3 regions of the Streptomyces sp. NPDC037401 genome follow, and region 1 is predicted to be linked to each of the others. Evidence: riboswitches for the same ligand, from Rfam matches in the RefSeq annotation. Region 1 holds a riboswitch; each other region holds the start of a gene.

Region 1 (3,223 bases):
GGACGAGGCGCACGCGGGCGGCGGGCTGATGTGGGACTTCGGCAAGACGCTGGTGAAGCAGGCGGTCGCGAACCGGTGATGCCCGTGGACGGGTGAGGCCGTGGACCGGTGAGGCCGTGAACCGGTCCGGCAGTACCCGGAAGGTCGGTACGGGGTACGGGGCCCGGCCCCGTACCCCGTGGGTGATGAGGGTTACGCGAGCAGCCGGGTGCGCAGCCGCTCCAGGGTCGCGGGCGTGAGCCCGAGGCCGTCCGACAGGTACGGCTCCACGCCGCCCCACCTCTCCTCGATGGCCTCGAACGCCGCGTCCAGATAGGCGGCGCGCGCTTCGAAGAGCGGGCTGAGCAGGGCCGTCACCTCGGGGGAGGGCGGCGCGTCGGGCGTGCCGCTGCGCCTGATCCGGTAGCGGCGGTGGGGGGCGTTCGACTCCAGGTAGTCCGCGGTGATCGCCTCGCGCCCCACGCCGAGCGCGAGCAGGGTCACGGCGACGGAGAGGCCGGCCCGGTCCTTCCCGGCCGCGCAGTGCATCAGCACCGGGACGCTGTCGTCCGCGATCGCGTGGACCACCCGGCTGTGCTCCGCCGTCCGCTCCTTGATCATCTTGCGGTACGAAGCGGACATACGGGCCGCGGCCTTTCCGTCGCCGAGGATTCCGTGGAGCTGTTCGAGGTTGCCGTCGCGGACCATGTTCCAGAACTCGCTGCCGTCGGCGGGGTCGGAGAGCGGGATGTTGACGTTCCGGACGCCGACGAGCTCGACGTCCGGACCCTCCACCGCATGGTCGGCGGCGTTGCGGAAGTCGAAGACGGTGTGCAGTCCGAGCGAGTTGAGGTACTCGGTATCCGTATCGGTGGCATGGGCGAGATGTCCGCTTCGGAAGAGATGCCCCGAACGCACCCGACGTCCGTCCATGGCCGGAAGGCCGCCTACGTCACGGAAGTTGCGCACTCCGGCGAGCTCCGGCTCCAGCGGCGGGGTGTGCGGTATGCGGAGGGTCACGTGAGCTCCCGATGTGTCCGAATTGCACTACTTGGCGTCAAGTTACCGCAGGGATGGGGCAGATGTGCACCCGGCCCGTGAGCAGGATCATACGGTGACCGTGAGTGTCGGCGGTCCGAACGTGAATTGCCTTGTAGGGGCGGCTGTTACACGGCTGCAATGGACGGACAGTGACCGGAATTCCGGCGATCATTCAGCTCGCGGATTCTTTTGGTGAATTCACGGCTTGTTCCGTTCGGCCGAACTCGATTACGGTCACCGCCGAGCCGGGTGGAACGCCGAGTCCTGCCGCCGCCCGGAAACCGCATCCGACCAATACGTGCGGCAGGAGCGGGGGAACCAGGTAAGCCGCCGTACCGGAGAAAGATCCGGAACGGCTTGGGGTGAAGCCCTACGAGTACTCCTCGTACGGCCGGACATCTCCAGTCCGAACCCGACAGCTCACCTCGCAGGCGACGGAGAGGAATTCGCCATGCCCGGAAAGGGTAAGCACCGCCGCCCGAAGAGCAGCCCGATAACGCGCGGCTTCGTCGCCGCGGGGACCGGTGGGGCCGCGCTCGCGCTGCCGCTCATCGGTGCCACCGGCGCCCACGCCGCCGAGAAGGCGGCCGCGCCGACTGCGGCGCAGGCGCAGGTCCGGGCGCAGGCTCAGGCATTCGTTCAGGCGCAGGGGCACGTGCTCGGCGCGGCTTCGGTCGCGGCCAAGGCCGCCCCGGCGACGTACACCGTCGTCGCCGGCGACTACCTCTCCAAGATCGCCGCCGAGCAGGACCTCGACGGTGGCTGGGAGCGTCTGTACGCGGACAACCGGGAGGCGGTCGGCTCGGACCCGTCCCTGATCCACCCGGGCCTGGAGCTGACCCTGGGCGGCAAGGCGAAGGCCGGTGCCCGCGCGGAGGCCAAGCCCGAGGTCAAGCGCGAAGCCAAGGCCAAGGCCAAGGACAGGGGCGAGTCGAAGCGCGAGGGCTGGTCGAAGGGCGAGTCGAAGCGCGAGTCGAAGGCCGAGTCCAAGGTCGATTCGAACGGCGACACCGCCCCGGCGCCGCGCGCGGCGCGGTCCGCCGAACGGTCCGCCGCCGTCGGTTCCTCCTCGGACGGGGCGCAGGGCTCCTCGGAGGCCGTGTCCGGTGCCGGCTTCGTGGCCCCGGTCAACGCCTCCGTCTCCACCTCGTACCGCCTGGGCGGCGCCATGTGGTCCAGCGGCTACCACACGGGTGTCGACTTCTCCGTCGGCTCCGGCACCAGCATCAAGGCGGTCGGCGCGGGCACCGTGGTCTCGGCCGGCTGGGCCGGTGCGTACGGCAACGAGGTCATCATCCGCCACGCGGACGGCCGCTACTCGCAGTACGCCCACCTCTCTTCGCTGAGCGTCTCCGCGGGCCAGAGCGTCGCGGCCGGCGAGTCGATCGGCCTGTCGGGTTCCACCGGCAACTCGACCGGCCCGCACCTCCACTTCGAGATCCGTACCGGCCCGTCGTACGGCCAGGACATCGACCCGCTCGCCTACCTGCGCTCGCACGGCGTGACCATCTGACCGGTATGAGCGTCGTACGGCCGATGGCCGGAACCCGAGTGGGGTTCCGGCCATCGGCCGTGCGGGGGCCGTATTCCTGGTTGGCCGAAACTGACCGGGTGGTATAGATCACCCTGCGTCAACCCTTGCCTACGGTCGCGTAGGTCACATCCTTCGGTGAAGGATGTGGTCCCGTGGCAGGCGATACAACTCTCATGGCATCCGATGGTGCGTTCCAGGCACCTTGCGCATCCCGCACGTCCGCGGCACCGGTCGGTTCGTACGCGGCCATCGGCGACAGCTTCACCGAAGGCGTCGGCGACCCGGGTCCCGACGGGACCTTCGTGGGCTGGGCGGACCGGCTCGCGGTGCTGCTCGCCGACCGCAGGGACGAGCACGACTTCCGGTACGCGAACCTCGCCGTGCGCGGCCGGCTCCTCGACCAGATCGTGGCGGAGCAGGTGCCCCGGGCCAAGGCGCTCGCGCCCGAGCTCGTCACCTTCTGTGCCGGCGGCAACGACATCATCCGGCCGGGCAGCGACCCCGACGACGTCGCCGAGCGGTTCGAGGCGGCCGTGGCCGACCTCACCGGCGCGGTGGGCACCGTGATGATCACCACCGGCTTCGACACCCGGGGCGTGCCCGTGCTGCGCCACCTGCGCGGCAAGGTGGCCACCTACTCCGCACACGTGCGGGCCATCGCCGACCGCT
Region 2 (3,223 bases), on a different contig from region 1:
TCTCGCATTTCCACCGCTCCACGGAAAAACAATTCGCGCAGCCGGAAATGCCGCGAGCGGATAAAGCCGGTGATCCGGTCCGGCGCCACACGCATATCCGTTATTTGTATACGGCGATTGTTAATGGCGGCCGCTCGCGGTGTTTACGACAGGTTGCAGAGTCCTCACGCGCTCCGCGTCCGGGCGGCGCAGCCGGTGCGCGGCCGCCGCCCGGTCCACGTGCACGGCGGTCAGCGCACGCGCGCGGGAGGCGTCCCCGCGGGCCACCGCGTCCACGATCGCGCCGTGCTCCGCCCAGGACTCCACGGGCCGCACGGGGGCCTCCACCTCGTACATCCACGCGATCTTGTGCCGGAGCTGGGTGAGCAGCGCGATCAGCCCGGGGCTGCCGGAGGCCTGGACCAGCGTCTCGTGGAACCAGCCGCCCAGGGCGCGCAGATCCTCCCCCTGGCCGCGCCTGGCCCGCTCCTGGCCCAGCCTGACCAGCCCGCGCAGCACCTTCAGGTGGGCTTCCGTACGCCGCTGGGCGGCCCGGGCGGCTCCGAGGGGCTCCAGCAGCATCCGCACCTCCAGGAGGTCGGCCGCCTCCTGCTCCGTGGGCTCGGCGACACAGGCGCCGGCGTGCCGGCGTGTGGTCACGAACCCCTCGGACTCCAGGGTGCGCAGGGCCTCGCGGACCGGGACCCGGGAGACGCCGTAGCGGCGCGCCAGCTGCTCCTCGGTGAGCCGGGCCCCCGGCTCGAAGACACCGGTGACGATGTCCTCGCGGATGGCGGTGCACACCGCGTGCGCAGGAATACGCAAAACCGGACCTCCGCTTAATCCCCGCGAAACGCGGTCGTCTACTCAGCCGTTCGGCTCCTCCGACTTCTTGCTGCGACTCTATTGCAGCACACCGGAATTCCCGAGCGCCGCCGGAAATCGGGTCCTTCTTTGGGTCATCCTTTGCCCGGGCACACCGAAGGCCCCGGCTCGGGGAGCCGGGGCCTTCGGGGAAGCGTGCGCCGGGGCGCGCCGGGTCAGATGCTGACGCCGTGCGAGCGGAGGTAGGCGATCGGGTCGATGTCCGAGCCGTAGTCCGCGCCGGTGCGGGCCTCGAAGTGGAGGTGCGGGCCACTGGAGTTGCCGGTCGAGCCGGAGAGGCCGATCTGCTGGCCCGGGGTGACCTTCTGGCCGACGACCACGGACAGCGAGTGCAGGTGGCCGTACTGCGTGTAGGAGCCGTCGTTGTGCTTGATGACGACGTTGTTGCCGTAGGCGCCGCCCCAGCCCGCCTCGACGACGGTGCCCATGCCGACGGCGCGGACCGTGGTGCCGGAGGCGGCGTGGAAGTCGATGCCGGTGTGGCTGCCGGAGGACCACATGGCGCCGCCGGCCTTGTACGAGGTGCTCACGTACGAGCCGTCGATCGGCGAGACGAACTGCAGCAGGCGCTTGCGCTCGGCCTCGCGCTCGGCGCGCTCCTTGGCCTCGCGCTCGGCCTTCGCCTTCGCCTCGGCCTTGGCACGGGCCTCGGCGGCGCGCTGCTTGGCCTCGGCCTCGGCCTGGGCCTTGGCGGCGGCGATCTCGGCGGCCTGCGCCTGCGCGGCGGCCTGGGCCTCGATCTGGCCCGCCATGTCCTCGGCGACGACGACCGTGTTCAGGCCGGTGTCCTCGAACTTCTCGGGGGCGGTGTCGGCGGCGAACGCCGGGCCCGCGAGCGAGCCGACCACTCCGGTGGCGGCGAGGGCGGTGACCCCGGCTATGCCGGCGGCCTTGCGGTTCAGTCGGCTGGAACCACGGTGCTTGCCGGTGGGACGACTGCCAAACGCCATGAAAAGGCTGATCCTTTCCTTCCCTCTCGCCTACCGGGTTAGCTGACGGGTTCGGAGCAGGAAGGTCTCCTACGGGCCCCCTCTTGCGAGGCGGTCCGATTCACCCCAGGGACACTTGTGGGTCCCCGGCTCCCCAGGCTCGCGCCTGACGGGGACTCGGCGATCGCTGCCCGGTGCCGCGGGTGCGGCGCTTACAGCTGACGGACAGCGGGACCGACGCTAGGCGGATCTTCATCCAATCACCAAACAGACACGCGTTTTTGTGGCGCACGCCACTGGGCATAAGCGCAACCACCCGACACAAACGGACATGAAGGACAAACGGGGGCCCTGGCGGATGATCCGCCAGGGCCCCCGTTCATTCAGGCCAGTTGCGGGCCGGCCGTGGGTCAGGGCGTGACCACGGTGACCTCACCGATGCCCAGTTCCCTCACGGGCCCCTCGATCTGCGCCGCGTCACCCACGAGCACCGTCACCAGACGGTCCACGGGGAACGCCTTGACGACAGCCGAAGTGGCCTCCACCGTGCCGGTTTCGGCCAGCCGCGCGTACAACTGCGCCTGGAAGTCGTCCGGGAGCTCCTGCTCGACCTGGTCGGCGAGCGTGCCCGCGACGGCGGCCGCCGTCTCGAACTTCAGCGGGGCGACGCCGACGAGGTTCTGCACGGCCACGTCCCGCTCGGCATCCGTCAGGCCGCCCTCCGCCAGCGTCCGGAGCACCTTCCAGAGGTCCGCGAGCGCCGGGCCGGTGTTCGGGGTGTCGACCGAGCCGCTGATCGCCAGCATGGACGCGCCGGTGCCCTGCGCGGTGGAGCGCAGCACCTGCCCGAACGAGCGGACGCCGTAGGTGTAGCCCTTCTCCTCGCGCAGGACCTTGTCCAGCCGCGAGGTGAGGGTGCCGCCGAGGCAGTACGTGCCGAGGACCTGGGCCGGCCACACGAGGTCGTGCCGGTCCGGGCCGATCCGGCCGATCAGCAGCTGGGTCTGGACCGCGCCCGGCCGGTCCACGACGACCACGCGCCCGGTGTCGTCGGCGGTCACCGGGGGCACGGGGCGCGGCGTGCCGGCCCCGCCGGTCCAGGCGCCCAGGGTGTCGGCGAGGACGGCGTCCAGGTCGGTGCCGCTGAGGTCGCCGACGACCACGGCGGTGGCCGTGGCGGGGCGTACGTGGGCCTCGTAGAAGGCCCGGACGGCCGCGGCGTCGATCCGCGCGACGGTGTCCTCGGTGCCCTGGCGCGGCCGGGACATCCGCAGGGACTCGGGGAAGAGCTCCTTGGAGAGCTGCTTGGCCGCCATGCGCGAGGGGTTGGCCAGCTCGTGCGGGATCTCGTCGAGCCGGTTGCGCACCAGGCGGTCCACCTCGCTGTCCGCGAAGGCGGGGGCCCGCAGCGCCTCGGCGAGCAGGCCGAC
Region 3 (3,223 bases), on a different contig from region 1:
GCACACGCGCCGGCCCGCGGGGATGGCCGGGCCGATGCGCCCCTGGAGGGCCTTGACCCAGGTACGGGAGGGATGGTGCCCGGAATCCGGCGAGCGGGCGTGCAGGCCGTCGCGGTAGAGGGTGGTGTTCTCGCCGTCGAGCTTCTCGGTGACGACCACCTCGAGGCCCCGCAGCCCCGCCAGGTCGCCGGTGCGCACGTCGTCGGACGTGGCCCCCGGCGACCAGGGCAGGTGGGGCGTACGGGGGTACTGCACGCGCATGGTCCGCTCACTCCCGGCCGGTTGGGTCGGGGTCCATCCTGAAGCGGTGACGTGCGGTTCTGCCAGCGAATTCCCGGCAGCGGCCGTGGATCGCCGGCCGTGGATCAGTAGGCGCCGAAGACGTTGTCGATGGAACCGTAGCGGGCGGCGGCGTAGTTGCAGGCCGCGGTGATGTTCGCGACCGGGTCGTAGGCGTCGGTGGAGGTGCCGGGCACGTGGTAGGCGCGGAACGTCGGCTCGATGACCTGGAGGAGACCCTTGGACGGGGTGCCCGCAGCGGCGTTGGAGTCCCAGTTGTTGATGGCGAGCGGGTTGCCGGAGGACTCGCGCAGGATGTTGCGGTGGATGCCGTTGTACGTGCCGGGGATGCCGCGCTCGGCCATGATGGCCAGCGATTCGCGGATCCAGCCGTCGAGGTTGTTCGGGTAGGCCACCGCCGCCTTGGGCGCGGCCTGGCGCGCGGAGCGGTCGGCGCGGGCGGGGGCGGCCGCGCGGTCGGCGGCGGGCTTGGCCTTCGCCGTGTTCTTGGAGCCGATGGTGAGCTTGAGGCCGGGGCGGATGATTGACGGATCGTCACCGATGACGGTCCGGTTGTCCTGGTACAGCTTCTTCCAGCCGCCGCCCAGTTCATGCACCGCGGCGATGCGGGAAAGCGTGTCGCCAGCGATCACCGAATAGGTGACGGGGCCCTTCTGCGCGGCGGCCGGAGCCGCAGCCGGCGCTGCTGCAATGACCGCGGCCTTTGCGGTGGCGACGGAATGCACGGCCTGCGGCAGTGCGTGGGGCGCCGTGGCCGGGACCGCCTGGGCGGTGGTGGCGGCGATCAGCGGGAGGGCCAGGGCGGCGCCTCCGGTGCCTGCGGCCGCGAAGCCGCGGGTGAGCGGGTTGTTCTTCGGGCGCCGGTGCTTTCCCTTTGCGGGCATGACGGATTCCTCTCCCGCGCCTGCGAGGTGAGCTGTCGGGTTCGGGCCGGAGCTGCCCGGCCGCACGGCGTGTACGTCGTACACGTCGCGCGGCTTCACCCCGAGCCGGTCCGGGTCGCGGATCGGCGGCTTACCTGGGTCCCCCGCTCCTGCCGCGTCGCGCGTGGGTGGATTCGGTGTCCGGGCGGCGGCAGGATTAGGCGTTCCGTCCGGAATGACGGTGACGCTAAGGGAAAGGCGATGAACAGAACAAGCCCTGAATTGCGTGAGCTAATTCCCAAGACCGAAAACCGGAAAAAGGATCATTAAAGATTCAAGGCACCCCGGGCCAACTTTCTTTCCAGGAAAGGAGACTTGGCCGGGACGGGAACGACGCGCCGGACCCCGGGCGTGACCCAAGTCACGGACGACGGCCAGGTGCGTGATTTTCACGTGATCCGTTATGGGAACGCGATAAGTCCGGATAAGAGCACTCAAATATGCATCAGCGGGCAGCTCGCCCAATTCTCATCAATTCGGACATCCGACCGTGTCGGTGCGGGCGTGACTGGGTCATGCTGTTGCCCGGTGGGTTCTTCGGTGACCGGGAGGAGACTGCGGTGGGCGGCGGGAATGCGGTGCGGATCGAACGCGACGGGCCGGTCTTCACGGTGATCCTCGCCCGGCCGGCGGTGCGCAACGCCGTCGACGGGCCGACCGCCGCGGAACTGGCCGACGCCTTCAGGGAGTTCGACGCGGACCCGGATGCGGCCGTCGCGGTGCTGTGGGGCGAGGGCGGGACGTTCTGCGCGGGGGCCGACCTCAAGGCGGTGGGCACGGAGCGGGGGAACCGGGTGCTCGCCGAGGGCGACGGGCCCATGGGGCCGACCCGTATGCAGCTGGGCAAGCCCGTGATCGCGGCCGTGGCCGGGCACGCGGTGGCCGGCGGCCTCGAACTGGCCCTGTGGTGCGATCTGCGGGTGGCCGAGGAGGACGCCGTCTTCGGTGTGTTCTGCCGCCGGTGGGGCGTGCCCCTGATCGACGGGGGCACCGTACGGCTGCCCCGCCTGATCGGGGAGAGCCGGGCGATGGACCTGATCCTGACCGGCCGCCCGGTGCCGGCCGCCGAGGCGTACGCCATCGGGCTCGTCAACCGGCTCGTGCCGCCCGGCGAGGCCCGGCAGGAGGCGGAGCGGCTGGCCCGCGAACTCGCGGCCTTCCCCCAGCTCTGCATGCGGCACGACCGGCTCTCCGTGCGCGGACAGCACGGGCTGGGCGAGCAGGAGGCGCTGCGCGCGGAGCACCGGCACGGCATGGTGCCGCTCACGGCCGGGGAGACGCAGTCCGGGGCCGGCCGCTTCGCGGCGGGCGCGGGGCGGCACGGCAGCTTCACGGACTGACCCCGGCGCCCGCGTCCACCGCGGCCCGGGGACGGGGACGGACGGGGGACGGGGGACGGGGGACGGGGCAGGAACGGGTCAGGTGTGGCTGGTGTCGATGACGCAGAAGCGGTTCCCGTCCGGGTCCGCCAGGACCACGAAGTCCGGGTCCTGCGGGTACAGGTCCCAGTCCACCCGCTGCGCGCCGAGGGAGACGAGCCGCTCGACCTCCGCCGCCTGGGCGGCGGCGTCCTCGGCGTACAGGTCGAGGTGGGCGCGGGGGTGCTCCTGGAGCGGGGTCTCGCTGCGGCCCAGCGCCAGTTGGGGCCCGTCTCCGGCGGCGGGCACGAGCACCACCCACGCCGGTGTCGGCACCGGCTGCTCCCGGGGCACGTACCCCAGTGCCTCGCACCAGAAGGCCGCTGCACGCGGCACGTCGGACACACCCATCACGAACGACCCGATCCTCAGCATGGGACCGAGTCAACCAGACGGCCGCCCGGCGTGTTCGGCCCGGTACGCAGGCTCACCACCCCGGCCGCCGAGGCGGTCCTCGGGACCATCCGCCCGACGGGGCCGGGCACTTGGGCCGCATCCGTGCCCATGACAATGGTCCGATGAACCGAATCGTCCGGTGGACCCTTCCCCTGTCCGTGGTCCCCGCCCTGCTGCTGTCCGGCT

The links. Region 1 has a riboswitch for cyclic di-AMP ahead of ACZ7H1_RS00620 (M23 family metallopeptidase). Riboswitches for the same ligand answer to the same signal wherever they lie in the genome.
Region 2: linked by a shared signal. The riboswitch ahead of ACZ7H1_RS23115 (M23 family metallopeptidase) and the one ahead of ACZ7H1_RS00620 (M23 family metallopeptidase) in region 1 are both predicted to bind cyclic di-AMP.
Region 3: linked by a shared signal. The riboswitch ahead of ACZ7H1_RS26365 (LysM peptidoglycan-binding domain-containing protein) and the one ahead of ACZ7H1_RS00620 (M23 family metallopeptidase) in region 1 are both predicted to bind cyclic di-AMP.

The regions. Positions count from the first base shown of each region.
Region 1 is NZ_JBVJWO010000001.1:133,821-137,043, forward strand. It holds gene ACZ7H1_RS00610 (aspartate aminotransferase family protein) at 1-79, shown strand, start outside; gene ACZ7H1_RS00615 (tyrosine-protein phosphatase) at 193-999, opposite strand; cyclic di-AMP (ydaO/yuaA leader) riboswitch at 1,299-1,469, shown strand; gene ACZ7H1_RS00620 (M23 family metallopeptidase) at 1,472-2,533, shown strand; gene ACZ7H1_RS00625 (SGNH/GDSL hydrolase family protein) at 2,728-3,223, shown strand, end outside.
Region 2 is NZ_JBVJWO010000021.1:112,817-116,039, reverse strand. It holds gene ACZ7H1_RS23120 (GntR family transcriptional regulator) at 121-804, opposite strand; gene ACZ7H1_RS23115 (M23 family metallopeptidase) at 1,020-1,814, opposite strand; cyclic di-AMP (ydaO/yuaA leader) riboswitch at 1,827-1,986, opposite strand; gene ACZ7H1_RS23110 (M16 family metallopeptidase) at 2,204-3,223, opposite strand, start outside.
Region 3 is NZ_JBVJWO010000028.1:6,461-9,683, forward strand. It holds gene ACZ7H1_RS26360 (RNA ligase family protein) at 1-261, opposite strand, end outside; gene ACZ7H1_RS26365 (LysM peptidoglycan-binding domain-containing protein) at 366-1,184, opposite strand; cyclic di-AMP (ydaO/yuaA leader) riboswitch at 1,189-1,358, opposite strand; gene ACZ7H1_RS26370 (crotonase/enoyl-CoA hydratase family protein) at 1,784-2,563, shown strand; gene ACZ7H1_RS26375 (VOC family protein) at 2,642-3,016, opposite strand; gene ACZ7H1_RS26380 (hypothetical protein) at 3,160-3,223, shown strand, end outside.